Regions from separate parts of the Mesorhizobium sp. M0870 genome, predicted to be linked through region 1. Evidence: predicted binding sites of a transcription regulator. Region 1 holds the regulator's gene; the other holds the start of a gene.
What was found. The regulator PhoB, encoded in region 1, activates phosphate uptake and scavenging genes when phosphate is short. The targets are predictions, from matches to a motif close to TGTCATNNANCTGTCAT.
Positions count from the first base shown of each region.

Region 2: the regulator PhoB is predicted to act here: its motif matches at 892-908, upstream of NKH97_RS19865 (LTA synthase family protein).

Region 1 covers NZ_JAMYOI010000020.1:74,531-90,787, forward strand. Annotated here, with positions in the region: gene NKH97_RS22660 (ROK family protein) at 1-134, shown strand, start outside; gene NKH97_RS22665 (HlyD family type I secretion periplasmic adaptor subunit) at 168-1,487, opposite strand; gene NKH97_RS22670 (type I secretion system permease/ATPase) at 1,491-3,248, opposite strand; gene eglC (endo-1,3-1,4-beta-glycanase EglC) at 3,293-4,717, opposite strand; gene phoB (phosphate regulon transcriptional regulator PhoB) at 5,181-5,870, opposite strand; gene phoU (phosphate signaling complex protein PhoU) at 5,887-6,594, opposite strand; gene pstB (phosphate ABC transporter ATP-binding protein PstB) at 6,621-7,439, opposite strand; gene pstA (phosphate ABC transporter permease PstA) at 7,457-8,773, opposite strand; gene pstC (phosphate ABC transporter permease subunit PstC) at 8,770-10,236, opposite strand; gene NKH97_RS22705 (PstS family phosphate ABC transporter substrate-binding protein) at 10,332-11,360, opposite strand; gene NKH97_RS22710 (PAS domain-containing protein) at 11,870-16,257, opposite strand, start outside.
Region 2 covers NZ_JAMYOI010000016.1:23,695-39,951, reverse strand. Annotated here, with positions in the region: gene fabD (ACP S-malonyltransferase) at 1-670, opposite strand, end outside; gene NKH97_RS19865 (LTA synthase family protein) at 947-2,878, shown strand; gene NKH97_RS19860 (pilus assembly protein TadG-related protein) at 2,887-4,545, opposite strand; gene rpsF (30S ribosomal protein S6) at 4,999-5,499, shown strand; gene rpsR (30S ribosomal protein S18) at 5,499-5,747, shown strand; gene rplI (50S ribosomal protein L9) at 5,969-6,553, shown strand; gene NKH97_RS19840 (cyclopropane fatty acid synthase) at 6,855-8,159, shown strand; gene NKH97_RS19835 (YnfA family protein) at 8,227-8,550, shown strand; gene NKH97_RS19830 (small ribosomal subunit Rsm22 family protein) at 8,552-9,523, shown strand; gene NKH97_RS19825 (DUF1428 domain-containing protein) at 9,664-10,377, shown strand; gene NKH97_RS19820 (YciI family protein) at 10,418-10,783, shown strand; gene NKH97_RS19815 (RNA polymerase sigma factor) at 10,780-12,009, shown strand; gene NKH97_RS19810 (replicative DNA helicase) at 12,236-13,726, shown strand; gene radA (DNA repair protein RadA) at 13,958-15,361, shown strand; gene NKH97_RS19800 (CvpA family protein) at 15,425-16,084, shown strand; gene purF (amidophosphoribosyltransferase) at 16,189-16,257, shown strand, end outside.

The DNA.
Region 1 (16,257 bases):
CCTTCGACACCGAGCCGAACGAACTGCCACTGATCCGCGAAGGCTGCGCCATGCGGGCACTGATCTTCGTCGATCAAGAGATTTTTGCGCCGGGCGTGCAGGCGAGAGGGAGCGCCGGAAAGAGCGTGGCGTGAGGACCAGGGTCAAAATTGCGCGGTCCGCAACATCTACCGCTCCTTGAAAGCGCGCGCGAAGGAATCGCGCATCGGCCGTACGAGATACTCGAAGAAAGTCCGTTCGCCGGTGCTGATGAACGCTTCTACCGGCATTCCAGGGTAAAGCTGCTCCGCTTTCACGCCGGGCGGCAAGTTGGCGGCAATCTTCAGCTTGGCGCGGAAATAGGGTTCATGCGTAGCCTGATCGATAAGCCGATCTGCGGAAACCTGTGTCACCATGGCTGAAATCTCAGGGGTGAGCCGCATGTTCAACGCTGATAGTCGCAGTCTTGCCGGCTGGCCGACACGAACCTGGTCAATGTCTTTCGGCGGCAGCCGTGCATCGACGATCAAGCCCGATGCCGTAGGCAGAATCTCCATGATCTTCTCGCCGGGGGCAATCACGCTGCCCTTGGAATTGTAGGTGGACGATACCACGATGCCCGCCGCCGGCGCCTTGATCGTCGTCCGCCGCAGCACTGCCTCGGATGCCCGCATCTGTTCGTCAATGTCAGCCAGCGAAGAACGTACCTCGTCGAGTTTCGTCAGGGCTTCCTCCACGCGTTGCGTGGTCAGGCGCTCTATCTGCTCCTGGGCTTCGACGATCTGGGTGTTGGCCGATGCAAGATTTGCCTCCAGCGCCCCTGCCTGCCCGACGAGATCGGCCTCGCTACGCAAAAGCTGTGAATATTCAGTGCGATTGGTGAGGCCCTTGTCCAAAAGGCTGGTCTTGATGCCGAGTTCTTTCTTCACGACTTCGGCCTGTTGCTCAATGGCCTGTTTCTGGGCCTGCAATCCGACAACAGACTGGCGATGCATGGCAACCCGTTGCCTGAGGATCGATTGTTCCGATCGAAATCGGGCGAGCCTGGCGTTGAATTCCTTCTGCTGTTCTTGAACCAGGACCTCGAAATTGTGTTGGAACGGTGCCGGCGCAGCCTCTGTGATTGGCGCAAGCCGATCCAACCCGTCGCGTTCCGCCTCCAGCCGCGAGGCGCTGGCCTTCAACGCGATCGACTGTCTCGTCAGCCGGTTGAGTTCGGCTTGCGCGGCTGTTCGATCCAGCAGGATCAGTTCCTGGGCCTGTTGCACCCGATCACCCTCATGGACGAGCAACTCTTGGATGATGCCGCCCTCGGGATGCTGGATGAGGATGTTCCCGCCTGTCGCCGAGATTGTGCCTTGCGTGATGACCGCGCCGGACAACGGTGCACTGACCGCCCAATAGCCAAAGCAACCCATCAATATCGCCATTGCCGCGTATCCGGCGAATGCCACCCGGCGAATGTCGGTGCGTGCTGTGCCTTCCCGGACGAGGCTCTGTGCTGTCATCTTCTACGATCCAAAGCGGACACTATGAGGGGTGCCGCGGTTCGTCGTTGCAAAAGACCCTGTCACCGCCATGCTGCGCTGTGGGGCAAGGCCGATGCCGGCGATTGGCTGCCGCATCACGTCGCCGCTTGGACCGAAGGCTTCGATCACTCCGCTGCGTAGAAGCATCACGCGGTCGCAGGCTGCGGCGACCGAAGGGCGGTGCGTTATCACGATTGTCGTAACGCCCGCCGCTTTCGCGGCGGCAAGCACTTCTTCGAGCGCGGCTTCGCCGCTGCCGTCGAGATGGGTACTGGGCTCATCCAGAACGAGAACATGCGGATTGCCGTAAAAAGCGCGCGCCAGCCCGATCCTTTGGCGTTCGCCGCCCGACAGTGTTCTGTCCGACGAACCTATTCTGGTCTGATAGCCGTCTCGCTGCTCCAGTATCAGCTCATGCGCCCGGGCATTCTTTGCTGCCTCGACGATAGAGGCGTCATTCGCATCGGGTTCAAAGCGGGCGACATTTTCCGCGATCGATCCGGGAAAGAGCTCCACCTCCTGAGCGAGATATCCGATATGCCGGCCAAGCTGCTTCTCGTCCCAGGTTCTGAGATCGGCGCCATCAATCCTGACGCAGCCGCTGGTTGCCTGAATCGCACCGACAAGTAATCTTGCCAGGGTGGACTTGCCGGCTCCGCTCGGACCTATTATCGCCACCGCTTCGCCTGCGCCGATGCGGAAGTTCAGTCTCTTGATGATGGGTTCGGTGCCGGGTGTGGCGTTCGGCGCGACAAAGATGAGGCCCTGCACGACAATTTCGCCGGACGGGTCCGGCAAGGTCAGTTTTTGCGCATGCGCCGGATGGGCGGAAAACGCCTTGTCCAAACGCTTCCACGATCGTCTGGCGTCGACGATCTGCCGCCATGACCCGATCAGTTGGTCGAGCGGCTGCAGCGCACGGGACGACACCAGGGAAGACGCGAAGATCATGCCGGCCGTCATCTTCCCTTGCAGCACGAGCCATGCTCCGACACCCAGTATTGCTAGCTGAAGCATCATGCGTACGGCTCGCGACGTTCCACTGAAAATCGCGTTGGCCATCGACGAACGGTCATGCAGGACTAGCGCCTCCGCCACGTGCCTTCCCCACACTCGCGCGGCGTTTTGGATCATGCCCATGGCGCGCAGCGTCTCTGCATTCCGGGCAAAGGCCTGCTCCGACAGGCTGGCAACAGCCGAGCGTTCCGCCGACAAGGCATCATTCTTGCCGATGGCAAACTGATTTGCCACGACCAGCGCAAGCAACAGACCAGATCCCGCCAGCGTAAGCCAGAACAGCAAAGGATGGATGAGGTACAGCAGGGCGAGGAAGAACGGAGCAAACGGCAGGTCGAACAAGACCGCCGCGCCACGTGACCTGATGAAGGCGCATACCGAGGCAAGGTCGCGCAGTGGAGGCAGGGCTGCTCCCCCGGCGTACTTAGCCTCCAGCGAGACGGCGAATGTCCTCGCGCCCAGTCTGTTGTCGACAATGGCTGCAACGCGCTGCGTGTAAACGGAGCGGACCGCATCGAGGAGACCGAGAAAGGCGAGTGCGAGAACCGCGATAGCAGAGAGGTAAAGAAGCGTCTCGACGCTGGAGGAAGGCAGGACGCGGTCATAGACCTGCAACAGATAAAGGGGGATCACCAATAGCAGGATGTTGATGAGGAACGAAAAAACACCGACATCGGCGATGGCGCGCCTCAAGACTGCCCGCAGATCAGACCGTGCAATCATTCCCGCGCTCCTAACGGCTCATGGCCCCAACATAAGGGCGTCGCTTAGACCGAATGGTCGCCGGCGATGTCCAAGGGGTGGTGCTGCAGGTCGTCCAGCGTATAGGCGCGGATGTAGTCGATCTTCATCTCCGCTGGCGTAGCCAGATGGTCAGGAGGCTGGCCGGCAATGCCGCCCACCGCGAGATTGGCCAGCATATACATGGGATCGTGCATGTCGGCCGGCGTCGCTGCTTGAGCGACCTTTACACCATCGTAGGTCCAGACAAGCTCATCCTTCGTCCAGAGCAGGCCATAGGTGTGGAAACCGTCGGTATCCGCAACGTTCACCGTTGACGAAACCTTCGTGTGCGCTCCCGTCTCATTGGAATGCGCCGTCATGTAGAGCGTGTTCGGGTCCTGGCCGCGCGTTTCGACAACGTCCAGCTCCGGCGGCCACGATCCGTCCTCCGGAAGCAGCCAGAACGCCGGCCAGGCTCCGGCTGTTTCAGGAAGATCCGCCCGCATTTCGAAATAGCCGTAGGTTTGCGAGAAGGTGTCGTGGGTCGTCAGGATCCCCGAGCTGTATTCGTAGTTGTTGATCAGAGGCTTGATGTCCTCCGGCGCCTGCGCGGCGGTGATGGTGAGGACGCCGTTCTCAACGCTGAACGGATGGACCGAACTCGTCGGGCCATAATTGGCGTCGATATACCACTGCAACTCACCATTGCTGCTCAACGTGCTGCCGTTCGGCGCTCCCCACCAGAAATTGGAATTCCAGGTGCCGTCCTGCCCGTCCCGAAGGCTCAGCGTGTTGAAATCGTCGGAGAAGGACAGCGTCATTGCGGACTTGTCTATCGGAAGTTCGAACTGGGTGGGCTGCAGCTTGTCGATGGTCGTATTCTTGAACACCAGGATTTCGTCGGATCCGAGGTTCAGCATCACGTTCGATTCCACTTGGACCATCTGTGAACGGACGGCATCGAACGAAGTGAAATCGTAGCCGTTAAGGCGGAGCGCATCGGTCGCACCGAAATCGAAGATAAGATCGCTTCCATTACCTTTGGAGATGGCGAAAGTATCGGCGCCATCGCCGCCGATCAGGACATCATTTCCCTTGCCGCCATCCAGCGTCTGGTGACCTGACCCGCCCTTGATGATGTTGTCCAACGCATTTCCGAACGCAAATCGGTTGGTGCCGGTAACGACGAGGTTCTCGAAATTGTCAGGGAGCTTGTAGCTCATCCATGTGTCGATCGTGTCGATCCCTGCCCCAGGATCCTCGACCACCTTGTTGTTGGTGGAATAGAGATGATAGTAGTCGTCGCCGGCGCCTCCGTGGATCGTGACAGTGACGCCGGTGTCTCCCCAGAAGGAGTCGTTGCCGGAGGTGCCATGCAGTTCCGGTCCAGACCCGGTGGCCGAGAACCAATGAGTGGAAGCGCCGGTGTAGGCAAGAGGGATGCCTTTGGCGTTTAAGACCGTGCTCATCAGAAATCCTTCCTCATGGTGTCCGACCTGGTCAAAGGTCCGGCGACCGCTCCCAAAGCAACGCTGCAAGGAACGAGATCGTTCCACGGAATCGTCATTCGATCCGAGACCGCAATAATCGGAAGGCGGATAATGAATAAGGAGGTGATGGCTCAATGTAAATTGAAGCAATTTAGTAAAATCGTATATTTATGCAGAACACACGTCGTTTAACGAACGTATATCTAAGTTAACTCAAATTTATTCTTGCATGGCTTTCTGGTCGGAGTCTGCGGGCAAGATGGCGACGTACCGCCAAGAGCGGTCATCCTCATCAGGTTTCGAATGACCGCATTTGGGCCAAAGCGTCACGTGCTCGCTCCCCATCGATGAGACGAGTGCAACATTCCACTCTTCGCGGCTGTTGGCGACCACGTGCTAATCGAGTTTTCCCGGTCACGATCTATCGGGACGGAACAGCCACCTAGTCTTCCCTGATCGCGTAACCCGCCCCACGGATGGTGCGGATGACATCAGGCATGCGGCCGTTGTTGACCGCCTTGCGCAGCCGGCCGACGTGCACGTCGACAGTGCGTTCGTCGATGTAAATCGTCTCGCCCCAGACATTGTCGAGCAGCTGGCTGCGCGAGAACACGCGGCCGGGGTGGCGCATCATGAATTCGAGCAGGCGGAATTCGGTCGGCCCGAGCCGGATCTCGCTCTTCTTGCGATAGACCCGGTGCGACTCGCGATCGAGCACGATGTCGCCGACCTTTAGCACGCTGGACAGCACTTCCGGCTTGGCCCGGCGCAGCAGCGCCTTGACCCTGGCCATGAACTCCGGCGTCGAGAACGGCTTGACCAGATAGTCGTCGGCGCCGGTCGACAGGCCGCGCACGCGGTCGCTTTCCTCGCCTCGCGCGGTCAGCATGATGATCGGCAGCCGCTCGGTCTCTGGGCGCATTCGCAGGCGCCGGCAGAGTTCGATGCCGGAAACCGCCGGCACCATCCAGTCGAGCACGAGAAGGTCGGGAACGTTCTCCTGCAGCCGGATTTCGGCCTCGTCACCGCGCGTCACCACCTCGACCTGGTAACCTTCGGATTCAAGATTGTAGCGGAGCAGCACGCCTAGCGGCTCCTCATCCTCCACCACCATGATGCGTGGTGCGATCATCGGCTGGTCACCCCTGTTATGCCGCTGGCGCGGACATTGCCGTCTCGTCCTGCTTCGGACGATTGGCTGGCAGCTGCGTGCCGGTCAAAACATAGTAGGCATTTTCGGCGATGTTGGTCACGTGGTCGCCGATCCGCTCGAGGTTCTTGGCGCAGAACAACAGGTGCGTGCACGCCGTGATGTTGCGGGGATCTTCCATCATGTAGGTCAGCAGCTCGCGGAACACCGAGGTGTATTTGACGTCGATGCGTTCGTCATTGTTTCTGAGCGTGGCAAGCGCTGCCGGGTCGGCGGCGGCGTACTCGTCGACGACCCCCTGCACCTGGATCAGCACCAGTTGCGCCATCGCGTCGATCGAATGCGAAAGGTCGTGCGGCGTGACACTCAGCCCGACAGTGCCGACGCGCTTGGCGATGTTCTTGGCAAGGTCGCCGATGCGCTCAAGGTCGCCGGCCATGCGGATCGAACCGACCACCGCACGCAGATCGTTGGCCATTGGCTGGCGCTTGGCGATCAGCGTGATGGCGCGATCGTCCAGCTCGCGCTGGCGTGCATCCATGATGGCATCATCGGAAACCACGCGCTGCGCCAGCGCATTGTCCGAATTGAGCAAAGCCCTGGTCGAGCCACTGACCATCGAGCGGGCGAGATCGCCCATGTCGCGGATCAGCTGGCTGATCTGCTCCAGATCCTCATCGAAAGATGCGACGGTATGTTCACCCATGATCTTCGTCCCTCGTATGCCTGAGCTCAGCCGAACCGGCCGGTGATGTAGTCCTGGGTGCGTTTGTCGTCGGGGGTGGTGAACATCTTGTCGGTGGCGCCCTCCTCGACCAGATAGCCTAGATGGAACATCGCGGTGCGCTGCGACACGCGCGCTGCCTGCTGCATCGAATGGGTGACGATGACGATGGTATAGTTCTGACGCAGTTCGTCGATCAGTTCCTCGACGCGAGCGGTGGCGATCGGGTCGAGCGCCGAACACGGTTCGTCCATCAGGATCACCTCGGGTGACACGGCGATGGCGCGTGCAATGCACAGACGCTGCTGCTGGCCACCGGAAAGACCCGTGCCAGGTTCTTGCAAACGGTCCTTGACCTCGTTCCAGATCGCCGCCTTCTTCAGGCTCGACTCTACGATCTGGTCCATGTCGGCCTTGCGCTTGGCCAATCCGTGGATGCGCGGACCATAGGCAACGTTCTCGTAGATCGATTTGGGGAACGGATTGGGTTTCTGGAACACCATGCCGACGCGCGCCCTGAGTTCGACGACATCGATGTTCTTGTCGTAGATGTCTTCTTCGTCGAGCGTTATCTTGCCGGTTACCCGTGCTGAATCGATGGTGTCGTTCATGCGGTTGAGGCAGCGCAGGAAGGTGGACTTGCCGCAGCCGGAGGGGCCGATCAGCGCCGTCACCTGGTTCAGGCGGACGTCGAGATCGACGTCGAACAGCGCCTGCTTCTCGCCATAGAACACGCCGACCTTGTCGCCGCGCATTTTGATTACTTCGTTCGACTTCATCTTGTCGCCCACTGCGTTTTCAAGGGACTGTTCGGTCATGATGTTCATACCAAGATGCCTTTTTTCTACCAGCGCCGCTCGAACCGACGCCGAAGCACGATCGCGGTGATGTTCATGGCCATGAGGAAGACGAGCAGGATGATGATGGCGCCGGACATACGCTCGACGAAGGCGCGTTCGGCCTCGTTCGCCCACATATAGATCTGCACCGGCAGCGCGGTGGCCGGATCGAAAGGCGTCGTCGGTGGATCGGCGACGAAGGCGACCATGCCGATCAGCAGCAGAGGCGCGGTTTCGCCGAGCGCACGCGCCAGACCGATGATGGTGCCGGTGAGGATGCCGGGCGCGGCAAGCGGCAGGATGTGCTGGAACACCATCTGCATCTTGGAGGCGCCAAGACCGAGAGCTGCCGAGCGGATCGACGGCGGCACCGCTGCAAGTGCGGCTCGCGTCGCGATGATGATCGTCGGCAGCGTCATCAGCGTCAGCACCAGGCCGCCGACGAAGGCGGCAGAGCGCGGCATGCCCAGGAAATTGATGAACACCGCGAGGCCGAGCAAGCCGAAGACGATTGACGGCACTGCGGCCAGATTGTTGATGTTGACCTCGATAAGGTCGGTAAAACGGTTCTTCTTGGCGAACTCCTCCAGATAGATGGAGGCGGCGACGCCGATCGGCAGCGCCAGGAGCAACACGATCACCATCATATAGAACGAGCCGATGATCGCCACGCCCATGCCCGAGGTTTCCGGGCGGCTGGAGGCGCCGTAGGTGAACAGGCCGCTGTTGAAGTGCTCGGCCATCGCGCCCTCGGCCTTGAGCTTGTTCATCCAGGTGATCTGCTGGTCCGAGACCTTGCGTCGCGCTTCCTCGACGCTGAGGTCGATCTGACCCTTGAAAGCCGAGTCGAGATTGGCGGCGGCGAGGATGTTGACGTCGCGCGTCGTGCCGATCACGGACGGATCGGCGGCAACGATGTCGCGCAACTGGACGCGGGCGCCTTCCGACAGGAAGCCCTTGAGCTGCTTGATCGCCGGCTTGTCGTCGGGATTGATGCCGAGCTTGGCCACCAGCGCGTTTTCGGCGAGCTTGCGATAATTCGCCTTGATCAGAACGCTCGGATCGGTTGCGCGTTTGCCGGAAGGATCGATCACCTTCTCGTCGAACGAGATCGGCAGTGATACCGTCGTCTGCCAGAAGGCGGTGTAGCCTTTCGAGACGATGGTGATCAGCATGATTGCCAGGAACGCCAGGCCTACGGAAATCGCCACGACGCCATAGATGCGGAATCGGCGCTCGGCAGCGTAACGGGCCTTCAGGCCGATGTCGCGGCGCGGATGGGCCGCCGCCCTGACCATCGTATCCATGGAAATGTCGGTCATTCGTACTGCTCCCGATATTTGCGCACGATGTAGAGCGCGACGATGTTCATCACCAACGTCAGCGCGAACAGCGTCAGGCCGAGCGCGAAGGCGACCAGCGTCTGCGGCGAATTGAACTCGAGGTCGCCGGTGAGCTGGTTGACGATCTTGACGGTGATGGTCGTCATCGCCTCGAACGGGTTGATGGTGAGGTTGGCGGCGACGCCCGCCGCCAGCACGACAATCATCGTTTCGCCGATAGCGCGCGAGGCAGTCAGCAGGACGGCGCCGACGATGCCGGGCAGTGCAGCCGGCAGGATCACCCGCTTGATCGTCTCGGAGCGGGTCGCGCCGAGGCCGAGCGACCCGTCGCGCATGGCGCGCGGCACCGCGGTTATGATGTCGTCCGAAAGAGAGGACACGACCGGGATCAGCATGACGCCCATGACCAGGCCGGCGGTGAAGATGCTCTGGCCCTGGATGAAGGGCGAACCGCCGGTCAGTGCCGCGGACAGGTCGCGCAGGAATGGCCCAAGCGTGACGACGGCGAAGATGCCGTAGACGATGGTCGGTATGCCGGCCAGCAGTTCAAGCGCCGGCTTGACCACCGAGCGCACCCTGGGCGTTGCGTATTCGGCCATGTAGACAGCCGACATCAGCCCCACCGGCACCGCAACCAGCAGTGCGACGGCGGCGATGTAGAGCGTGCCCGCAAGAAGCGGGATCAGGCCGAACTGGCCCTGGCTGCCGCCCGAACCGGCAGCGGCAAAACGCGGATCCCAGACGGTGCCGAAGAAGAAACTCATCGGCGAGACGCTTTCGAAGAAGGTGATCGTCTGGAACAGCATCGAAAGCACGATGCCGATGGTGGTCAGGATGGCGATGGTGGAGGCGGCAAGCAGCCCCCACAGCATCAGCCTCTCGACATTGTTGCGTGCCCTGGCGCGCGGCTCGATCTGCCTGAGCGCATAGAAGGCGCCGGCGATCGAGGAAACGAGAATGACAATGGCGCCGAACAGGCCGAGCCGGTCCTGGACCTTGTTCGCCTCGACGGCGATCGGGATCATGTAATCCTGCGTGTCGCTCGCCAGTGCCACACCCTTGGCGGCGAGCAGCGGCTGCAACTCGGCAAAGCTGGCAGGCATTGCGGCCAGTGTGCCCGCATCGAGTTTGCGCAGGCCCCTGGCGAGGCTCTTTACCAGGCTGACGTCCAGTGCCTCACTGGCAACCTTGCTGTCGACGGTGCGCTCGGGCAAGGCAGCGTGAATGTGTCGGTCCAGATAGATGGAAGACCCGACGGTCCAGACGGCAAGCAGCAAAAGAGCAGGCAGAACGGCGAGCAGGAAGGCCCACCAGCCATGATAATGGGCGCGCGAATGCGGCTTGACCTTGCCATTGTCCTGGGCCGCGGCACGTTGCCGGCCGATGAAAAAGGCAACCAGGCCGACGGCAACGACGATGGCCAGTACGAGCAAGGACGACATGGACCCACCCCAAGAGAAATTCTTACGCAGCCGCCATTGCGGCCTGCGATGAAACCGGGGCGCGGGATTGGCCCGCACCCCGGTTCGGCAGCTGATTACATCGACTTTCCGGCGGCGAAAGCGTCACGCTGGGCCTGACGCTCGGCATCCGGTGCAGCAACGAGGCCGTATTCGGCGAGCGGGCTTTCCGGGCCAACCATCTGGTCGTCAAGGAAGAACTCGACATATTCCTTGAGGCCGGGAACGACGCCCAGATGCGCCTTCTTGACGTAGAAGAACAGCGGGCGCGAGACGGGATACTTGCCGCTGGCGATCGTCTCGGTCGAAGGCACGATGCCTTCCACGGTGGCGACCTTCAGCTTGTCGGCATTGTTTTCATAGAAGGCGAGGCCAAACACGCCGACGCCGGTCTTGTTGGAGTCGATGCGGGCGAGCGTCTCGGTATAGTCGCCATCGATGTCGACGGCCTTGCCGTCCTTGCGGATGGCGATGCAGGTTTTGCCGATTTCCTTGTCGTCGGCAATGCCGGCAGCCTTGAGAGCAGCCTTGTCACAGCCGGCATCGAGGAGCTTGGTCTCGAACACTTCGCGCGTGCCGTGCTTTTCGCCCGGAATGTAGGCGGCGATGTCCCAGTCGGGCAGCTTCGGATTGACCTGGCTCCACTTGGTGTTCGGATTGTCGACCAGCTTGCCGTCGACGACCAGCTTGGCCGCGAGCGCCTTGTAGATGTCGGCGGGAACCAGCGCCCAATCCGGGCCCTTGATGTCGGTGGCGAAGACGATGCCGTCATAGCCGATCCGGACTTCCTGGACTTCTTTCACGCCGGCGTCGGCGCAGGACTTGAGTTCGTCCGCCTTGATCGGACGCGACGAGTTGGCGATGTCGATTGTGTCTTCGCCGACGCCCTTGCAGAATTCCTTGATGCCCGCGCCGCTGCCGCCGGATTCGACGACCGGGGTCTTGAAGTTGGTGAATGTTTCGCCGAACTGCTCGGCGACAATCTTGGCATAAGGTAACACGGTCGATGACCCGGCGACCTGGATCTGGTCGCGCGCAGCGGCGAAGCCGGACGTCGCGGCGAGCGCAAGCGCAGCGGCCGACGCCGTATAGAGGAATTTCTTCATGTGGCCTGCTCCTGTTCGGAAGATGGTCTCTCGGCGCTCGTCAGTCGGCACCCGCTGAGGCCAATAGCCTTCGATTATAACAGTCGCATGACAGTTTGATGTCACCCCGGTAACGCGTCATCGGGATGAGCAGAATGCCGCCTGGCCGGCACTCCCGACGCAGCCCGGCTTTGTCACCGGAATCAGGGACTTGCTCGATTCGGTCGAGGCTGGCCGGCGATTTGGAGATCAGCCGGCCTTTATGAAGAAAAGCCGGACGGGAGCGCGTTGCTCTCAGCCAGACGGTGTCGTGGCCGGGCCATCGCCGAAAACAGGTCCGTTGGGGTAGGTTGACGCTGTCTCATGCCGGCGGTCGCTGCTCCCGCCCGTAACTGGGAAGAGCGGAATTCGTATGTCGCCATTGTCTCGGCTGGATGCCGCCTTTCATATGGTGCGATCGCACCATAGTCTTGGCCGCTGACAGGGGCGCGAATCTTCGCCGTATTCCCGGCACTCGGGCAGAGCCGGCCTTATCCGGCGTTGCGCTGCGCCTGCCGGCTGGCGCCGACCCAGCGCTCGACCTTCTCGAGCAACGCCCGGGGACTGATCGGCTTGGGCAGATAGTCGTCCATGCCTGCCTCCAGGCAGCGCTCGCGGTCGCCCTTCAGCGCATGCGCGGTGACGCCGACGATCGGCACATGCGTGCCGGTTTCTTCCTCCAGCCGGCGAATGGCGGCGGTTGCTTCGAGACCGTTCATCTCCGGCATGGAGACATCCATCAGGATCATGCACGGGTTGAGCCGGCCAAAGGCGTCGAGCGCCTTGCGGCCATTGCCGACGATCTCGAAACCATAACCGGTCTCGCCGAGGATCTGGGTGAACACCATCTGGTTCACCTCATTGTCCTCGGCCACCAGGATATCCAGCCTGTCGCCGCCAGCCGCCACCGGTGGCCGGGGGCGAATCGAAGGCGGCTGCAGCAGCGCCCGCTGTTCGGACGGTGCCGAGGGCTGCGGCCGCGCAACATTGCCTGGAGTGGCGTCGGCCGCGAGCGGCTGCGTGTCGCCAGTATTGTGGCGATGCCGCTGGATGGTGGCGACCAGCGTTTCCAGCAGCACCGAAGAGCGCGCCGGCTTGATCAGCTGGGCATCGATGCCGAGATCGCGATAGCTGGTGTTGGCGAGCGACTGGTCGACCGAGGTCAGCATGATGATCGGCGTGCCGGCAAGACCGGCGGTGTTGCGCACGATCCGCGCCATTTCGGCGCCGCTCATTTCAGGCATCTGGTAGTCGAGCACGACGCAGTCGACCGGCACGCCATAGGCCGCGGCGGCGATCAGCACCTTGAGGCCTTCGGCGCCGCTTTCGGCCGCGCAGGAATCGAACGTCCACGATGTCATCTGTTCGGTCAGGATGGCCCGATTGACGGCATTGTCGTCGACGATCAGCACACGCGCACCGGTCACGTCGATCGGCATGATGCGCTGTCCGTTCTGCTGTCCGGCCCTCGGCAGCGTCACCGAGAACCAGAAAGTCGAGCCCTTGCCTTCCGCACTTTCGACCCCGATATCGCCGCCCATCAGCTCGACGAGCCGCGAGGTGATGGCGAGGCCGAGACCGGTCCCCTCGTGTCGCCTCGTCGAAGAGGTGTCGACCTGGCTGAATTTCTCGAACACCAGTTTCAGTTTTTCCTCGGGGATACCGATACCGGTATCGGTGACCGAGATCGTCAGCTTCGTTCCGGTTGGAACGCTCTCGCCGGTGACGTCGACCAGCACATGGCCTTCATCGGTGAATTTCACCGCGTTGCCGAGCAGGTTGGTGACGATCTGCCTGATACGGCCGACATCGCCGACGAACAGGCTCTCGAGCCGAGGCTCGACACGAACGATCAGCTCGAGATCCTTCTCCTTGGCCCGTGTGGACACCAGCGTCGCCACGTCCTCGATCGCCTCGGCCAGATTGAAGGGCGCCGGATCGAGCACCAGCTGACCGGCATCGATCTTGGAGAAGTCCAGGATGTCGTTGATGATGGTGAGCAGCGCATTGCCCGATTTCACGATGATGTCGGTAAACGTCTTCTGCTTCGGGTCGAGGTCCGATTTGGCCAGCAGTTCGGCCATGCCGAGCACGCCGTTCATCGGCGTGCGGATCTCGTGGCTCATATTGGCGAGGAATTCCGACTTGGCGCGGTCGGCGAGCACGGCGCGCTGACGCGCCTCGCGCAGTTCGGCCTCTCGCATCTTCAGCTCGGTTATGTCGGTGGTCGAGCCGATCAAATAGAGCGAGCCATCGGAGGCGATCATCGCGCCCTTGCGGGCGAATTGATGCCTGACGCTGCCGTCGGCCAACGTCACCGTCTCTTCGACCTCCTGGGTTTCGCCGGTGCGCAGCACGGCGAGGTCGCCATTGACGAAAGCCTCGCCATCCGGCCCGAAAATCTCGATGTCGGTCTTGCCGATAGCCTCTTCCTTGCGGAAGCCCGTGAGATCGCACCAGCCCTTGTTGACATAGAACTGCCGGAGATCGGAGCGCTTGGCGTAGATCGATACCGGCACGTTGTCGATCAGGCTGCGGAACACCTCGTTCTCGCGCATGCTTTCTTCCAGCGCACGCTCGCGCGCCTTGACGTCGGTGATGTCGGTGCTCGAACCGACCAGATGCACCGACCCGTCCAGCGTCACCAGGCGGCTCTTGCGCGTCATCAACTGCCGAACCGTACCGTCGCGATGGGTGACGGGTTCCTCGACCTCCTTGACGGCGCCCGTCACGACGACTTGCGTGTCGTCATGGCTGTAGCCATCGGCGTCCTGCGCACCGAACAACTGCCGGTCGGTGCGGCCGATGACATCCTCCTTGGCCAAGCCGGTGATCGCGCACCAGGCCTTGTTGACGAATTCGATGCTCAGGTCCTGCGCCTTGATGAAGGCGGCCACCGGCAACTCGTCCATCACGTGCCGGAACAGGTCGATCTGGCGCATCGAATCGCGCAATGCCGCCTCGCGGCTCTTGATCTCGGAGATGTCGACGCGAACACCGATGAAGGTGCCATCATCGGTCCGCATGTCGTAGACCTGGTACCAGCGGCCGTCGGGGTTATGACGCTCGTAGCAGGAATTGGGCAAGCGGTAGCGGGCGAGGATCGCATCCAGCCAGCGGTCATGGTCGCTGTCGTAGAGCTGGTCGACTTGTGGATCGCCGCTGTTGCGGAAATAGCCGTTCGCATGGCCCAGAACGAGTGCCTCGCGGAATGTGCAGCCGGGCTGCCATGCCGGCTTCAAGGCCGGCAGCGTATCCTGGATCTTGCGGTTGGCGAACACGAACCTGTCGTCGCTATCGTAGATGATCACGGCGGCCGGCAAGGATTCCAGAACGCTGGCGAGATGCTTGCGCGCATCCTGCGCCTCGGTCTCGCGGCGCTTCATGTCGGAAATGTCGAACAGGAAGCCGGCAACATAGTCGCGGCCGCTGGCCATGCCGACGCGGCTCTTCCTCACGATGCGCGATCGGCTGGCGCCATCGACCTCGAAATTCTCTTCCACTTCGTACGGCCGCCCGGTCGCAAGGACCTCACCTTCGCTCTGCTCGAAAAGCGCGACAGCGTTCGCCGGGAGGAAATCGCCGCCGGGCTTGCCGAGCATGGCTTGCGGCGTCTGGCCAAACAGAGCGGCGAACGCCTCGTTGACGAAGACGAAGCGCAGATGGTCGTCCTTGACGAAGATCGGATCCTTGACGGCGTTGATCACCGCCTCCGCCAGCCGCGCCTTCTCCAGCGCGTCGGCAAGTTCGGCCTCCCGGTCCTTCATGTCGGTGACGTCGACATAGGAGATCAGCCGCTTGCCGCCGGCCAGCGGCGCCATCGACGAGATCAGGGTGCGGCCGTCATTGCGCGGGAACTGCCGCGAGGCGGCGATCCCGGCCCTGATTTCCGCCTCGCGCTCTGCCACATGCCGCTGCCATGATGCATCGTCGGCACCAAACGGATCGATGTCGCGGCTGGCGTCCATCAGATCGCGGAAGCTGCAGCCGATCTCGGCGCGCCGGGCGTCGATCTGCCAGAAATCATAGAAAGCACGGTTGATGATCTCCGCGCGCATATTGGCGTCGAGGACGAGGACACCGATCGGCATCTGGTCGACCATGGTGCGGAGACTGGCGAAGGTCTCTGCGATCTTGGCATTGGCGCTTTTGATCTCCGCATCGCGCTGCTTGATCTCGGTAACCTCATAATAGGTCAGCAGCCGCCTGCCCCCGGACAACGCCGTCACCGAGAACATCATCGTCCTGCCGTTGGCATGGACAAATTCGCGCGGCGCGACGGATCCGGCGCGAATCTCGTCGAGGCGGGTGGCGAGGTAGCGCTGCCATTGCTGTTCGTCGATGTCGCCATAGATGCCGCTGCGGCGGTTGAGCTCCATCAACAGGCTGAACGGAGCGCCGACGCTAACAGCGCCGTCCGGAATCCTCGAGAGGTCGCGATAGGCCTTGTTGATGATCAGCGTGTCGAGCCTGGCATCGAGAAGCACGACGCCCATATGCATGGCGTCCATGGTCCGCTCGAGGTCGGCCAGATGCTGGTCGGGCTCGCCGTAGGCCGATGGTCCCGGCCCCGGATCTTTGAAGGCGCCCGCCAGTGCCGTGACGTTGCGGCCGATGCCGCGATAACCGGCAAATCTTCCTTCGTCGTCGAACTTCGGAAAGCCTGACGTCAAGACCCAGCGACAGTCGGCGTTGCCACCCTTGAGTTCGTAGACGAAGTCGCGAAAAGGCCGGTGCGCCTGCAGATCCTCCAGATGCGCGGCGCCACTGCGATCGCCGTTAAGGACCTGGTTGAGGAAGTCGAAGCGGAACCGGCCGAGCACGTTTGCCGGATCGGTGCCAGTGGCTGCCTGGTAGTTTTGCGAAAGCCAGGAGAAGC
Region 2 (16,257 bases), on a different contig from region 1:
TCTTTGTCACGCCGGCCAGGGCTTCCCGCATGACGTCGGCCGCGGGCGCCATCAGCGCGGAGTGGAAAGGCGCGGAAACCTGCAGCATCAGCGCTCGCTTGGCGCCCTTTTCCGTGCACAGTTTCGCCGCCAGTTCGACCGCAGCCTTGGTTCCGGAAATAACCAGCTGACCGCCGCCATTGTCGTTGGCGATCTGACAGACCGACCCTTTGGATGCCTCGGTGCAGGCTGCTTCGACATCGGCCTGTTCCAATCCGATGATCGCCGCCATGGCGCCCTCGCCGGCCGGCACCGCCGCCTGCATGGCATTGCCGCGTATGCGCAGCAACCGGGCGGCATCGGCAACCGAAACGAAGCCAGCAGCGGCCAACGCCGAATATTCGCCCAGCGAATGACCGGCGACATAGGTGACCTTGCCTTTCAGCGAGAAGCCGCGCGATTCCAGCGCCCGGACCACGGCCAGGGACACCGCCATCAGTGCCGGCTGCGCGTTTGCGGTCAGCGTCAACGCCTCTTCCGGCCCTTCCCAGATCAGCTTCGACAAGTTCTCACCAAGTGCGTCGTCGACTTCCTGGAAGACCCTGCGCGCTTCGGGGAAGGCGTCGGCGAGATCCTTGCCCATGCCGACCGCCTGGCTGCCTTGTCCGGGAAAGGTGAATGCGACGGCCATGCGAGGGCTCCCAAGGGCTGGTTTTGCTTGCCTGAAGACGGGTTTTTCTTGCCTGTGAGGCATGGCGGGGCGCCAAGTCAAGCCCGGTTCGACCCTGCCCGACGGCCGCCTCATCCGCCGAGTGCCTGTTCCGAAAGGCTTTTTGGCGATCACTCCTGATGAAAACCGCTCACGATTCGTTTGCTGGCTCTTCTTATTTTGGCCACAGGCGCTAGCTTTGCGTGACAATTCCATGACAATCGAGTGACGTGTTTGTCGCTGGGTGGGGAAGTTTAAGTGGCAAAGAGTTACAAACGCGCCGGCAAGCCCGCGCCACAGTTCCTGGAAGACGACCCCTCCACCGGCTATCTGCCGGGCAGGAGATGGCCGGTCGTGCGCTATGGGCTTGTCAGCCTGGCGATCGCGGCCGTCCTGGTGTTTGCGATCGAACTGATCGTGCGCGGCGATTTTGCTGGCACCGTCTCCTTCTTCCTGCAGCCGCTGAAGCCCGGCTGGACCACCATCGTCGTCTTCGCGCTGATCCTGATCGGCCTCGATGCGGTGCTCGGCCGCAGCCATCAGAGCCTGATGATCGTCGCGCCGCTGACGCTATCCCTTGCCTTCGTCGGCCACCAGAAGTCGCATTATCTCGGCGATCCGCTCTATCCCACCGATTTCCTCTATGCCCGCCAGATCTTCGCGCTGCTGCCGCTTTTGGTGCGCGACCGGCCGATGACCGCGCTCGCCATGGTCGTCGGCATCGTCGCCGGCCTGTCACTGCTCGTCTACGGCTGGCGGCTGTGGCGCCGCAAGGTTCCCGCGCTCAGCCGCAAGGGCCGCCTTGCCCGGCTGACGCTGGCCGTGCCGCTGCTCGCCTTCTTCGTTTCGATCATGGACTACGCCACCTTCTCCTGGACCAGGGACCGGCTGCAGATCATCCCGATCATGTGGGACCAGAAGGAAAACTATGCCTCCAACGGTTTTGCGCTGGCCTTCGCCCTCAATGTGCCGATGGCGCATGTCTCGGCGCCGCCAGGCTATACCGACAAAGCGATCGCGGCGATCGGCAGACCTGATGTAACCGCCTCGGTGCCGGCCGAGAAGCCCGACATCATCATCGTCATGAGCGAATCCTTCTGGGATCCGACCAAGCTGCCCGGCGTCACCATCACGCCCGATCCGATCCCCAACGTGCGGGCGCTGCGCTCGGGCTCGATGTTCTCGCCGGAATTCGGCGGCATGACCGCCAACATCGAGTTCGAGGCCCTGACCGGCTTTTCCAACGCCTTCCTGCCGGCCGGCAGCATCCCCTATCAGCAATATGTGCGCACGCCGACGCCTTCGCTGGCAACCTTCCTCAAGAGCCAGGGTTACCGGGCGCGCGCCATCCATCCCGGCACCAACTGGTTCTGGAACCGTGGCGCGGTCTACGCCGATTTCGGCTTCAACGACTTCAAGTCGGAAGAGACGCTGCCGCCCATGCAAAAGCGCGGGCCGCTGGCATCGGACGCGGCGATGACCGACGAGATCATCAGCGAGGCCGACGCCAGCGACGAGCCAGTGTTCTTCTTTGCCGTCAGCCTGCAAAACCACGGTCCTTACGAGCCGAACCGCTATTACAATCCGACGCATACGGTGAAGGCGCCGATCAGCCAATGGGCGCGCGAATCGCTGCTTAGCTATGCCGAGGGTTCAGCCGATGCGGATCGCGGCCTTGAACGCCTGGTCGAATGGGCGAAGAAACGCTCCCGTCCCACCGTGATCGCCTTCTTCGGCGATCATCTGCCGCCGCTGGGGCCGGTCTACGTCGAAACCGGCTTCCTCAAGGACAATGTCGCGCCGCGCAAGGAAGCGTCGCCCGAGGCCGCCCTCGAACACCACGAGACGCCGCTGGTCATCTGGTCGAACCGCACCGGACCGGCTGAGCACATGGGTGCCGTCAGCCCAGCCTTCCTGCCCTATCATATCCTGAAAACGGCCGGGATCAGCCATCCCTACTACACCGGCTTCCTGGGCGAGATGAGCGAACGCTACCGTGTCGTCGACCGCAATCTTCTGCTGACGCCGGCTGGCGAAGCCACGCCCGATTGGGCGCGACAAAAGGAGATCGATCCGGCGATCCGCGATTTCCGCCTGCTGCAGTACGATATGATGTTCGGCAAACGCCACGCGGCACCCGACTTCTTCCCCGAAACGGTCGACAAGATTGTCGCCGCCCATACGAGTTGAGACCGCCTTTAGTTCGTCAATTGCAGCTTTGAGAACTTGTTGGCAATCTGCTGGAAGACGTCCGGCAATTTGGTCGGATCGTTGACTGCATAATAGCCGCTCGGATCAGAGGCGCAGGCGCTGTAAAGCGCACGGTTGGCTGCGGTGTCGGACTGCAGCACCATGGTGTAGATCTGCACGCCCTGGTCCTTCAATTGGGTGCAGACGCTTTTGGTCCAGCCATCGACGTTGCGTGCCGCCGTCGTCTGGTTATCCGATCCGAAACGACCGCCGGCCAGATAGCCATATGATGTGTAGTCAGACTTCGTCGGCTGTTGGCTGGCGCCATAGACGACGTTCTCACCGTCGGTGAGCAACAGCACGATCTTGCTGATGCCGGGCGTCTTCCACGGCGCTCCATCGGTGTAGGGCGCGGCGGGCGACAGCACCCGCATACCCCATGACAGGCCCTCGGAGACATTGGTGCCCGAACCGTTCCACTCGGTCATCTGACTGGCTGCCTTGCGCAGCTTGTCGAAATCGTCGGTCAGGGCGACCACCGGGGTCGGACACGCACGGTTCGGGCCGATAGTGATGGGAGAGCCGGTCTCGGTGATGAGTTCCTTGGCGGGCGCAACATATTTGGCGATCTTTTCCCTGGCAGCCCTGTCATCGGGTGACAAAAGGTCGATGAGGTTGCCGAGCAGGTTGCTGAGATCGATGCCCAGAATGTTGATGCCCGACTGGGCAAGCCTGGTTTTGTCGCTGACATCGTTGAGGTAGGAGTTGTTGTAGTATTTGTCCGAATTGCCATAGGCGCCAGACGGCTTTTGGGCGTCTTCGGGATCGTCCGGCGCAAAGTACGGCACGAACAGCGTGTCGGGCTTGGCCGTGTCGGGTGGCGTGTCGGAGATATTGTAAGCGCCTGGCCGCGCCTCGACACAACCCTTCCATCCGGTGCCATTCCATCCGGCATCGGTCCATCCGGTCTTCTTGAGCTGTTTGAAAAGCGCCATGTGGTTCGGTCGCTTGCCGTCGATGACGGGAAAATTGACGCCGTTGGTCGAGGACTTGCCGTCCATGTCGATCCAGGACGGATCGAAGCCGTCGCCATTGACGTTGACAGCGGTTACGAAAGGAACCAGCGAGGCGCGGATCTTGCGCGTCGGCGATTTCGCCGCTTCGAGCGTGTCGAGCAACGATTTTGTCGCCGTCCTCAACGCCGTCATGCGCGCGCCGGCCATCGAGCCGGTGTTGTCCAGCACCAGCACGACTTCGAGCTGGTTGTTCGATTCGACCGCCGAGGCATCGACGACGATGCGCTTGCTGTCGCCGAACAGGAAGGCGAAGTTGAGATTGACGTCCGCCGAGGCAACCGCCTTTGTCTTGACGAAGTTGACGCCCTTGTCGACAGTCAACGTCGCCTGCGCATTGCCGAGCTCGCCATGACCGACGATGTTGGCTTGGAAATAGCGGTTGAAAGCGTCATTGCGGGTGATGTCGAGATCGCCAAGGTGCGAGGAAGCAAGGTTTGCCGAATCGAGAGCGTTCTGCAAATTGCTCTTGGCCCGCATAAGGGTCGAGACATCGGTTGCGAAAGCGACTGCTGTCAGGATGACCGGCAAACCCAGTGCCAGCACAAGCGTGAAATTGCCGCTCTTCGAGCGCCAGAATTTGTCGAGAAGCATCCTTACCCCCGGAAATGCTTGCCGCTTTTGTGCGGTCGTCCGGGCTTTTGCGCCTTCCATGATGAATCGACCGTTGACGGCTGGGCTTCAACTCCACACAACCTTCTAGTGTGGTTAAGACGTGGTTCCCGGAAACCACAACTTCCGCCGTTGCTGCTCCCCGATCGTCACGTGGGACACACGGGAATGCCGCTTGCCCTTGCTTTACGGTCGGATTGCTATATAGACGCCCGCAATCTGCCGGTCCTTGCTGGGGGCTGAACGGAGGGCCGGAGGTTTTTTAGAACCTTCGTGTGAAGCCGGAAGTGCTTCCGCCTCCCGTGTCTCCGCTCTCGACCGTCTCGTTATGCTCCTTTCTTCCCCCTGCCCCTTCGAGGGTTTGCGGGTCAGAGAAGTTGCAGAGGCTTTTGCCGCCGGGAACCGGGAGAGAAACGAAGAAAGGCATAAGACATAATGGCTCTTTACGAACATGTGTTTCTTGCCCGGCAGGACCTCTCGCAGCAGCAGGTCGATGCTCTTGTCGAACAGTACAAGGGTGTCATCTCCGCGAATGGCGGGTCCGTCGGCCGGGTCGAGAATTGGGGACTGAAGTCCCTCACCTACCGGGTCAACAAGAACCGGAAGGCTTACTACACGCTGATGGACCTGAATTGCCCAGCGGCCGCGCTCAACGAGATGGAGCGCCAGATGGGCCTGTCCGAAGACGTGCTGCGCTTCCTGACCATCAAGGTCGAGGCGCATGAGGAAGGCCCGTCGGCCATGATGCAGAAGCGCGAAGAGCGCTCGGAACGCGGCGGCTTCGGCGACCGCGACCGTGGCGATCGTGGCCCGCGCTCGTTCGGCGACCGTGATCGCGGCGACCGTGGCGATCGTCCGCCGCGCTCGTTCGGCGACGCCGGTGCCGATCGTGGTCCGCGCCGTCCGCGCGAAGGCTTTGAAGGGGGTGCAGAATAATGGTCGACATCAATCAGATCCCGACCCGGCGCCCGTTCCATCGCCGCCGCAAGACCTGCCCGTTCTCAGGCGCCAACGCGCCCAAGATCGACTACAAGGACGTGCGTCTCCTGCAGCGCTACATTTCCGAGCGCGGCAAGATCGTGCCGTCGCGCATCACCGCCGTCAGCCAGAAGAAGCAGCGCGAACTCGCCAAGGCAATCAAGCGCGCCCGCTTCCTCGGCCTGCTGCCCTACGTGGTTCGCTAATAGCGTCAATGCGGGCGGCTCGCCGCCCGCTCCTCTCCCACGGCGACGGGCGCCGCAGGGTTGGACATCAAATCCCGGGTTGAGGTCAAAAACCTCTAACTGCCGCGACAGGCAGGACAGCGACACCAGCGCCCCCGGGCGCTCAAGCTTCCTGACCTGTTCCAGAGACATTCGGCGTCGATCTCATCGATTGATTGGCGCCCAACCGAAGGAACAAAACCATGGACGTCATTCTTCTCGAACGCGTTTCCCGCCTCGGCCAGATGGGCGACACCGTCAAGGTCAAGGACGGCTTTGCCCGTAACTTCCTGCTGCCGCAGGGCAAGGCGCTGCGCGCCAACGAAGCCAACAAGAAGAAGTTCGAAGGCCAGCGCGCCCAACTCGAAGCCCGTAACCTCGAGCGCAAGTCGGAAGCGGCCCAGATCGCCGAAAAGCTCGACGGCAAGAGCTTCATCGCCGTCCGCTCCGCCGGCGAAACCGGGCAGCTTTACGGTTCCGTTTCGACCCGCGACATCGCCGATCTGCTGACGGCGGAAGGTTTCTCGATCAACCGCAACCAGATCCTGCTCAACCAGCCGATCAAGACCATCGGTGTCACCAATGTGGCGATCGCGCTGCATCCGGAAGTCGAGGTCACCGTCACGCTCAACATCGCCCGCACGGCCGACGAAGCCGAGCGCCAGGCCAAGGGCGAGACACTGACCACTGCCGAAGCCATCTATGGCGACGACATCAACGACAACGCCCGGCCGGAGAACTTCTTCGATCCGAACACCGAGTTCGAGGGCGGCGAAGACAACGCCTGATCACACTTCGCAAGACGATTGGAGCCATGGGCTGATCACGACTTAAAGCCAAGCTCCGATCACTTTGCCGTCATCCAGCCATGCTGGACCAATGCCCGGGTCTCTCGCCCGGGCATTTTTGTGCCAAATGGAACTTTTCGAACCCCTATATATTGTTGCAGACTATGGCGTAGCGCGTCCTTTGGCCGCGCAAAGCACGCTGTGCAACTTTGGTTCGGCGCAAGACCCCCGGCGAAATCGATACCGATTTTCGCGGTCACGCGCCAAGGCAGCCTGTCTGGCCGAGAGGGGACATTTGGTCATGAATATTCTGTTGAAGCGCGTTCTCGACCGCCTGGTGCGCACCGGCAATCTCAAGGTGACCGGCCCCAAGGGCTCGGCTGTGATTTTCGGCGACGGCAGCGGCGAACCGGTGCACATGCATATCAAGACGGCGCATGCCGAGCGCGCCATCACCTTCGATCCGATGCTGGCAGTGCCAGAGTCCTACATGGACGGCGAACTCGACATCCTCGAAGGCGGCGTGCTGGGCGTGATGCGCATCGCCTTCCAGAATATGGGCAGCGGCGGCATCGACGCCACCTGGTCGAAGGCCATCGAAGGGCTGCGCCACGCCTTCCGCCGCCTGCAGCAGATCAACACCGCCTCGCGCTCGCGCCGCAACGTGCAGCGCCACTACGATTTGTCGGGCGACCTCTACCGGCTCTTCCTTGACCAGGACATGCAGTATTCCTGCGCCTATTTCGAGCAGCCGGACATGACGCTGGACGAAGCGCAGGCCGCCAAGAAGCGCCACATCGCCGCCAAGCTCCGGCTGAAAGCCGGCCAGACGGTGCTCGACATCGGCTCCGGCTGGGGCGGGCTTGGCCTCTACCTCGCCAAAGCGTTCGACGTCGACGTGCAGGGCGTGACGCTGTCGACCGAGCAGCATGGCGTCGCCACCGACCGGGCGCACGCGCAAGGGCTGGAAAGCCGCGTGCATTTCGAGCTCAAGGACTACCGCGAACTCAACGAGCGTTTCGATCGCATCGTCTCGGTCGGCATGTTCGAGCATGTCGGCGTCAACCACTACCGTACGTTCTTCGACAAGAGCGCGACGCTGCTCAAGCCCGATGGCGTGATGCTGTTGCACACGATCGGTCGTTCCGGCGTGCCGTGGGCGACCAGCGCATTCATCCGCAAATACATCTTCCCGGGCGGCTATATCCCTTCGCTCTCGGAAGTCATGCCGGCGATCGAAAAGTCGGGCCTGGTCGTCACCGACGTCGAGATCCTGCGGCTCCACTATGCCGATACGCTGAAGCACTGGGGCGAGCGCTTCGCTGCCAACCGCGACAAGGCCAAGGCGATCTATGACGAGCGCTTCTGCCGCATGTGGGAATTCTATCTGGCGGCCTCGGAAGCCGCCTTCCGCTGGCAGGACCTGGTCATCTTCCAGATCCAGATCACCAAGAAGAACGATACGCTGCCGATGTCGCGCGACTACATGGCCAAATGCGAAAAGGCGCTCGAGATGCGCGATATGGGGCATCGTGAAACGGCTCCCGTCAAAAAGAGTCCGACCGCCAAGCCGGCTCGTCGCCGCAAGGTTGCGGACCAGGAATAGCATTGCCGCTTGCCATTGCCGGCGCCTGCACTGAAAAAGGTCCCGTGACCGTCGCGGGACCTTTTTCATGACCTACGTCCTCTATGCCGCCGCCGCTCTGGCCGAGATCGCCGGCTGCTTTTCGTTCTGGGCCTGGTGGCGGCTGGATAAGTCGCCGCTTTGGCTTCTTCCCGGCCTCGGCTCGCTTGCCCTGTTCGGCCTCCTGCTGGCGCTGGTCGACACGTCAGCCGCCGGTCGCGCCTACGCCGCCTATGGCGGCATCTACATTGCGGCATCGCTTGGCTGGCTGTGGCTGGTGGAGGACGTGCGCCCCGACCGCTGGGATTTTGCCGGCGCGGCGCTCTGCATTGCCGGCGCTTCCGTGATCCTTCTCGTCCCGCGGGGCGCGTGAGATGGAGTTGCCGGCATCCCTTCGCCAAGGTGTCGAGCGCTTGCTCGAAAACGTTCCGCTGGCTGTACTCAAACAAGCGGCAAAAACGCTGTCCGACCGTTATCGTGCCGAATTGCGCGACGGCCGTCTGCACATGGCCGAGGATCTGGCGGTGAAAGCCTATCTGGCGACGCGGCTGCCGGCGACCTATGCCGCGATCCGCACCAGTCTCGATGCGCTGAGCGATGCCAAGCCCGCCTTCCAACCCAAGAGCCTGCTCGATGTCGGCGCAGGTCCTGGTACTGCGCTTTGGGCCACGACTGAGCTGTGGCCCGATCTCGAACAGGCTGTGTTGTTCGAAGCCAGTGCGGCGGTACGCAAGGTCGGCGAGACACTTGCCGCCGGTGCGATTGCCGCCCAGACGAGGTGGCTGGCGGGTGATGCCACCATCGACCTTGCCGACCTCAAGTCGGCCGATCTGGTCACTTGCGCCTATGTGCTCGATGAAATCGCTCCCGCATCACTGCCGAAGCTCATCGACCGCCTCTGGCAACTCACCGCCGACACGCTGCTTGTGGTCGAGCCGGGCACCCCTGCCGGCTGGCAGCGCATCCTTGCCGTGCGCCGGCAGTTGATCGAGGCGGGCGCGCATGTGCTAGCGCCTTGCGCGCATCAGGCGCCCTGCCCGCTGATCCAGCCCGACTGGTGCCATTTTTCCCGCCGCGTCGCCCGCTCGCGCCTGCATCGGCTGGCCAAGGATGCCGACGTGCCGTGGGAAGACGAGAAGTTCATCTATGTCGCGGCTTCCCGAGAACGGCCCACTTCGCACCAGGCGCGGGTTCTTGCGCCGCCGAAATCCGGCTCCGGCAAGGTTCTGCTCAAGCTTTGCCAGGACGACGGTACCGCCGCCGAGCGCTTGTTCACCAAGCGCGACGGCGCCGACTTCAAGCTCGCCCGGCGGCTGGACTGGGGCGACAGGCTGGGTTCCGAATAGGCGGCAGTGGCGTTTCGAACCGCTCCGAAGAAAAATTCGGAGCGATGTCGAATCCAGGCCGTGCCGTTCGACCATTGGCGTTCTCGGATCTTTCGAGACGCCAAGAGTGTCAAACGCCATCAGCCAACAGGAGAGACGCAATGAGCTATATCGCAGGATTTGTCGCCGCGGTGCCCGCCGCCAACAAGGAAGCCTATCGCAAGCATGTCGCCAAGGCGGCATCGGTGCTGAAGGAGTTCGGCACCACCCGGATGGTCGAGGGATGGGGCGACGACGTGCCCGGCGGCAAGATCACCGACTTCAAGGGAGCCGTGAAGGCAAAGCCGGATGAGGTCATCACCTTTTCGTGGCACGAATACGCGGACAAGGCGGCGGCGGACGCTGCCTATCAGACGATGATGAGCGACCCGCGCATGGCGGAGATCGGCGCGTCCATGCCCTTTGACGGCAAGCGCATGATCATCGGCGGTTTCACGCCGTTCATCGACCTGAACACGACCGGCAAGACCGGCTATATCGATGGCTCGCTGGTGCCGGTGCCGGCCGCCAACAAGCAAGCCTACCTTGCCGTGGCGGCGAAGCAGGCCGCGGTGATCAAGGAACATGGCGCAACCCGCGTCGTCGAGGCGTGGGGCGACGATGTTCCCGACGGCGAGATCACCGATTACCGCAGCGCCGTGAAAGCGACGGGCGATGAGGTTGTCGTCTATGCCTGGGTCGAATGGCCGTCGAAGCAGGTGCGTGACGACGCCTGGAAGAAGGTGATTGCCGATCCGCGCATGTATGCCGACACCATGCCCTACGACAACCAGCGCCGGGTCCACGGCGGCTTCGCACCGATCCTCGACGCCTGATCCCAAGAACCCTAGACAATCCTGGAAAAGGAAACCCACCATGCGTTATGCCTGTCTCATCTACTACCACCCCAAGACGCTGTTCGGCGGCAGCCCGCAAGCCAACGCCGTGCTGGCCGAATGCGCCGGATATGACGAGGTGCTCAGGGCCAGCGGCCACTTCGTAACCGCCGAGGCCCTGGTGTTGCCGGAAGAGGCGATGACCGTGCAGGTCCGCGACGGCAAGATGTCTTCGGTCGACGGCCCGTTCATGGAGACCAAGGAAATCCTGGGCGGCATCATCGTCATCGAAGCCCGTGATCTCAATGAAGCGGTGCGGGTGGCGAGCGGCCATCCGCTGGCAACGATCGGCTTTATCGAAGTCCGTCCGGTCGTCGACTTCAGCCAGCCGCCGCCGGTCCTGTGAGCACCGCCGGCCCGCGCGACGCCCTGGAGGCGGCCTACCGCACCGAGGCGCGGCGCGTGCTGGCGACCTTGATCCGCCTGCTCGGCGGTTTCGACGCGGCGGAGGAGGCCTTGCATGAGGCCTTCACTGCTGCCGCCGAACAATGGCCGCGCCAGGGTGTGCCGGCCAATCCCTATTCCTGGCTGGTCTCGGCCGGCCGCTTCAGGACCATCGACCGCTGGCGCCGGGAAGCGCGGCTGGCCGGGGCTCTGCCCGAGCTCACGGCTCTGGCCGAGCCGACACCGGAGCCGGCCATGCCGGAAGACATCCAGGACGATGAATTGCGGCTCATCTTCGTCTGCTGCCATCCGGCGCTGGCGCCGGATGCACGCATCGCCCTGACCCTGCGCGAAGTGGGTGGTTTGACCACCGAAGAGACCGCCCGCGCCTATCTGACGCCGGCACCGACCATTGCGCAACGCATCGTGCGGGCCAAGGCGAAGATCCGCGACGAGGCCATCCCTTACGAAGTGCCGGACCGCGACGACCTGCCGGCGCGTCTCGAGAGTGCGCTGCAGGTGATCTACCTGATCTTCAATGAGGGTTACGCGGCAACCGAGGGGCCGAACCTGACGCGGGCCGATCTGTGCGCCGAGGCGATCCGGCTCGGCCGGCTGATGGTCGAACTGCTCGACCAGCCGGAGGCGCAAGGGCTGCTGGCCCTGATGCTGCTGCACGAGGCGCGGCGCGCGACGCGGGTCGACGCCAGCGGCGACCTTGTCCTGCTAGAGGATCAGGACCGCACGCTGTGGGACCGTTCGCTGATCGCCGAGGCCGACGGCCTGATCGGTCGGGCGATCGCCTCGCGCCGCATCGGACCTTACATCCTGCAGGCGGCCATTGCTTCCGTCCACGCCGAGGCGGCAGGCACGGCGGAGACCGACTGGGTACAAATCGTCGCGCTTTACGATGTGCTCGGCCGCGTCGACCCCTCGCCGGTCGTGGCACTCAACCGCGCCGCGGCCATAGGCATGCGCGACGGCCCGCAGGCCGGACTGGCGGCAATCGAGGCGGCCATGGGACAAGGCGGGCTGGACGGCTACCATCTGGCGCACGCGGCGCGAGCAGAAATGCAGCGCAGGCTTGGCTTGACCGAAGCGGCAAGGACCTCCTACCGGCGGGCGATCGAGTTGACCCGGCAACCGGCGGAACGCCGGTTCATCGAGGGGCGACTCGGTCAGCTTTGAGCGGGATGGCTGCACAGGGCACCATTCTTGTTTTCCCGTTTTGTTCTCCCTGTAGATGCGCTACAATCGTTCTTTCGATTCGAGTCAATTGTGATTCTTTCCACCGAAAAAACTCGGCTGTGAATCGCGGGTATCAAAGCTGATTGGACAGGCACTGGTGCAGATAAGTCAGCATGGACTTGTCACGTTCTGATATCGAGAAGCCGGGATCGAAATCGGGGACATCATGGCAGAAGCAGCGCGAAAATTCGGCGTCGCGGAAACACCGCTTTATCGTGAAGCGCCAAACAACATCGAGGCCGAGCAGGCGCTGCTCGGCGCGATCCTGGTCAACAACGATGCCTTCTACCGCGTCTCGGACTTCCTCAAGGCCAGCCATTTCTACGAGCCGCTGCACCGCAAGATCTTTGAGGTGGCGTCCGAGTTCATCCGCATGGGCAAGGTCGCGACGCCGATAACGCTAAAAACCTTCCTGCCGGCCGACGAGAAAGTCGGCGACATGACGATGGCGCAATATGTCGTGCGGCTGGCGGTGGAGGCCGTTACCGTCGTCAACGCCACCGACTATGGCCGCGCCATCTATGACCTTGCGACGCGCCGCGCGCTGATCACCGTCGGCGAGGACATGGTCAACATCGCCTATGACGCGCCGGTCGACATGGCGCCCGGCGAACAGATCGAGGACGCCGAACGCCGCCTGTTCGAGCTGGCCGAAAACGGCCGCTACGATGGCGGCTTCGAGAGTTTTTCCGATGCGTTGAAGAACGCCGTCGACATGGCCAGTGCGGCTTACATGCGCGACGGTCACCTATCCGGCATTGCCACCGGCCTGCGCGATCTCGACCACCGCATGGGCGGCCTGCAGCCATCCGATTTGATCATCATCGCCGGCCGCCCAGGCATGGGCAAGACGTCGCTGGCCACCAACATCGCCTACAACATCGCGGCCGCCTATGAGCCTGCCCAGCAGGCCGACGGTTCGGTCAAGGCGGCCAATGGCGGCGTCGTCGGCTTCTTCTCGCTCGAAATGTCGTCGGAGCAGCTGGCCACCCGCATCATCTCCGAGCAGACCGAGATACCATCTTCGAAAATCCGGCGCGGCGATTTGACGGAAGCCGATTTCGGCAAGCTTGTCGCCTACACGCAGGAGAACCACAAGCGCCCGCTCTACATCGACCAGACGGGTGGTATCTCGATCGCCCAGCTCGCGGCGCGCGCCCGCCGCCTCAAGCGGCAGCGCGGGCTGGACCTGATGGTCATCGACTATATCCAGCTGATGCAGGGTTCGTCCGCCAAGGCGTCGCAGAACCGCGTCCAGGAAATCACCGAGATCACCACCGGACTGAAGGCACTCGGCAAAGAGTTGGGCGTGCCGATCATCGCCCTCTCACAGCTCTCGCGTCAGGTCGAAAGCCGCGACGACAAGCATCCGCAGCTGTCCGATCTGCGCGAATCGGGCTCGATCGAGCAGGACGCCGACGTCGTGCTGTTCGTGTACCGCGAGGAATATTACATCAAGAACAAGGAACCGGAGAAAGGCACGCCCGAGCACCTCGCCTGGGAAACGAAGATGATCGAGGTCCAGGGCAAGGCCGAAGTGATCATCGCCAAGCAGCGCCATGGCCCGACCGGCACCGTCAGCCTTGCCTTCCAGGGCGAGTTCACCCGCTTCTCCGACCTCGCCGAGGAGCATCATCTGCCGGAAAGGTTCGAGTAGCTTTTTGACCTACCGTCGCGCTCTGTCACACCCCCCTCTGTCCTGCCGGACATCTCCCCCGCAAGGGGGGAGATTGGATGTCGTTACCGATTTCGCCAATCGCCGACGTGGCAGAGATGGTGCTGTAGTCAAAACTGCCAATCTCCCCCCTTGCGGGGGAGATGTCCGGCAGGACAGAGGGGGGTGTGAAGGAACGCCCCGCTTTCCCAATTTTCAGCCTGCGGCGACGTAATGGCAAAGTCACGCGTCCAATTCATCTGCCAGAGTTGCGGATCGGTGCATCAGCGCTGGGCCGGCAAATGCGATGCCTGTGGCGAGTGGAACACGCTGGTCGAGGAAGGCACGTCCGGCGGCATCGGCTCGGGACCAGCCAACACGCGCAATGCCCGCAAGGGCCGCGCGGTGGTGCTGACCACGCTGTCCGGCGATATCGAGGACGCGCCGCGCATCATCTCGGGCATTGGCGAACTCGACCGCGCCACCGGCGGCGGTTTCGTGCGCGGCTCGGCGTTGCTGGTCGGCGGCGACCCCGGCATCGGCAAGTCGACGCTGCTCACCCAGGCGGCCGCGGCGCTGGCATCAAAAGGCCATCGCATCGTCTATGTTTCCGGCGAAGAGGCGGTCGCGCAGATCAGGCTGCGGGCGCAGCGGCTTGGCGTCGCCTCTTCTCCGGTGGAACTTGCCGCCGAGACCAATGTCGAGGACATCCTGGCGACGATCGCCGACGGCAAGCGGCCTGATCTCGTCATCCTGGATTCGATCCAGACGCTGTGGACCGACCTTGCCGATTCGGCGCCTGGGACCGTCACACAGGTGCGCGCCGCCGCCCAGGCGATGATCCGTTATGCGAAATCCACAGGGGCGGCGATCGTGCTGGTCGGCCATGTCACCAAGGAAGGCCAGATCGCCGGGCCGCGCGTCGTCGAGCACATGGTCGACGCCGTGCTCTACTTCGAAGGCGAAGGCGGCCATCACTATCGCATCCTGCGCACGGTGAAGAACCGTTTTGGACCGACCGACGAGATTGGCGTCTTCGAAATGTCGGACAAGGGCCTGCGCGAGGTCGCCAATCCGTCCGAGCTTTTCCTTGGCGAACGCCATGCCAAATCGCCGGGGGCGGCGGTTTTCGCCGGCATGGAGGGGACAAGGCCGGTGCTGGTCGAGATCCAGGCACTGGTCGCACCCTCCTCGCTCGGCACGCCGCGCCGCGCCGTCGTCGGCTGGGACGGCGCCCGGCTGTCGATGATCCTGGCGGTTCTCGAAGCCCATTGCGGCGTGCGCTTCGGCACTCACGATGTCTATCTCAATGTCGCCGGAGGCTACCGGATTTCGGAGCCCGCGGCCGATCTGGCAGTGGCGGCCGCCCTGGTTTCCTCGCTCACCGGTCTTGCCCTTCCCGCCGATTGCGTCTATTTCGGCGAAATCAGCCTTTCGGGCGCCGTGAGGCCGGTTGCGCATGCGCAACAGCGCCTCAAGGAAGCCGAAAAGCTGGGTTTTGGAAGCGCGGTTCTGCCCTCGGGCAGCGGGGAACTGGCCGGGGGGATCGGGGCCGGTTCTTTCCAGCCGACCGAGCTTGCCGACCTCGTGGCACGCATAGCCGGCTCACGCCGAAGCCGCGTGGACGAAGAAGATTAGAGCATCGGACCCAGAACCCGATGCTCCGCGCTATAATGCGGCTCATGGAGTGGGGCGAAAGACATGCCGATTACGCTGCTTGACGGAATTCTCGTCGGCTTCACTCTGGTCTCGGCGATGCTCGCCATGGTTCGCGGCTTCTCGCGCGAAGTCCTGTCCGTCGTCTCCTGGGCAGCGGCGGCAGCGGCGGCGTTCTTCTTCTACAAGCCGGTTGTGCCTTACCTCGCGCCCTACATCGAGAATGAAAAGGTCGCCATGGCGGCGGCCGCCGGCGTGGTTTTCATCATCGCGTTGATCGTCGTCTCGGTCATCACCATGAAGCTAGCCGACTGGATCATCGATTCCAGGATCGGCGCACTCGATCGTACGCTCGGTTTCCTTTACGGCGCCGCGCGCGGCATCCTGGTCGTTGCCGTCGCCCTGCTGTTCTTCAACTGGCTGGCCGGTGCCAAGGCACCAGCCTGGGTCACGGAGGCCAAGTCGCGGCCGCTGCTCGAACAGATCGGCGCCAAGCTCGAAAGCCTGCTGCCCGAGGATCCGGAAAACGCGATCCTCAAGAAGCTCAATCCGAATCAGCCGGCCGCCGAGACACCAGCTGCTCCGGACGCACCGGCGGCGGATGCTCCGGCGGGCGGCGACGATGCCAACACGCCGGCGCCTGACGACAATGACGCAACACCACCGGCCAACAACGCTCCGGCACCGACGGCACCGGCAAACTGACGCCGAAAACGACGTCAGGATCTGACGATGGTGTGAACGACCGCACGGCCCGCGTTGCTTTCGGCGCGAACCCGCATTATATGGCGATTTTAGCGGAGCTTAAGATGGCAGACGCAGACGACGTGCTTTCCGCCGAGGCCGACGACCATTTCCACGACGAATGCGGTGTGTTC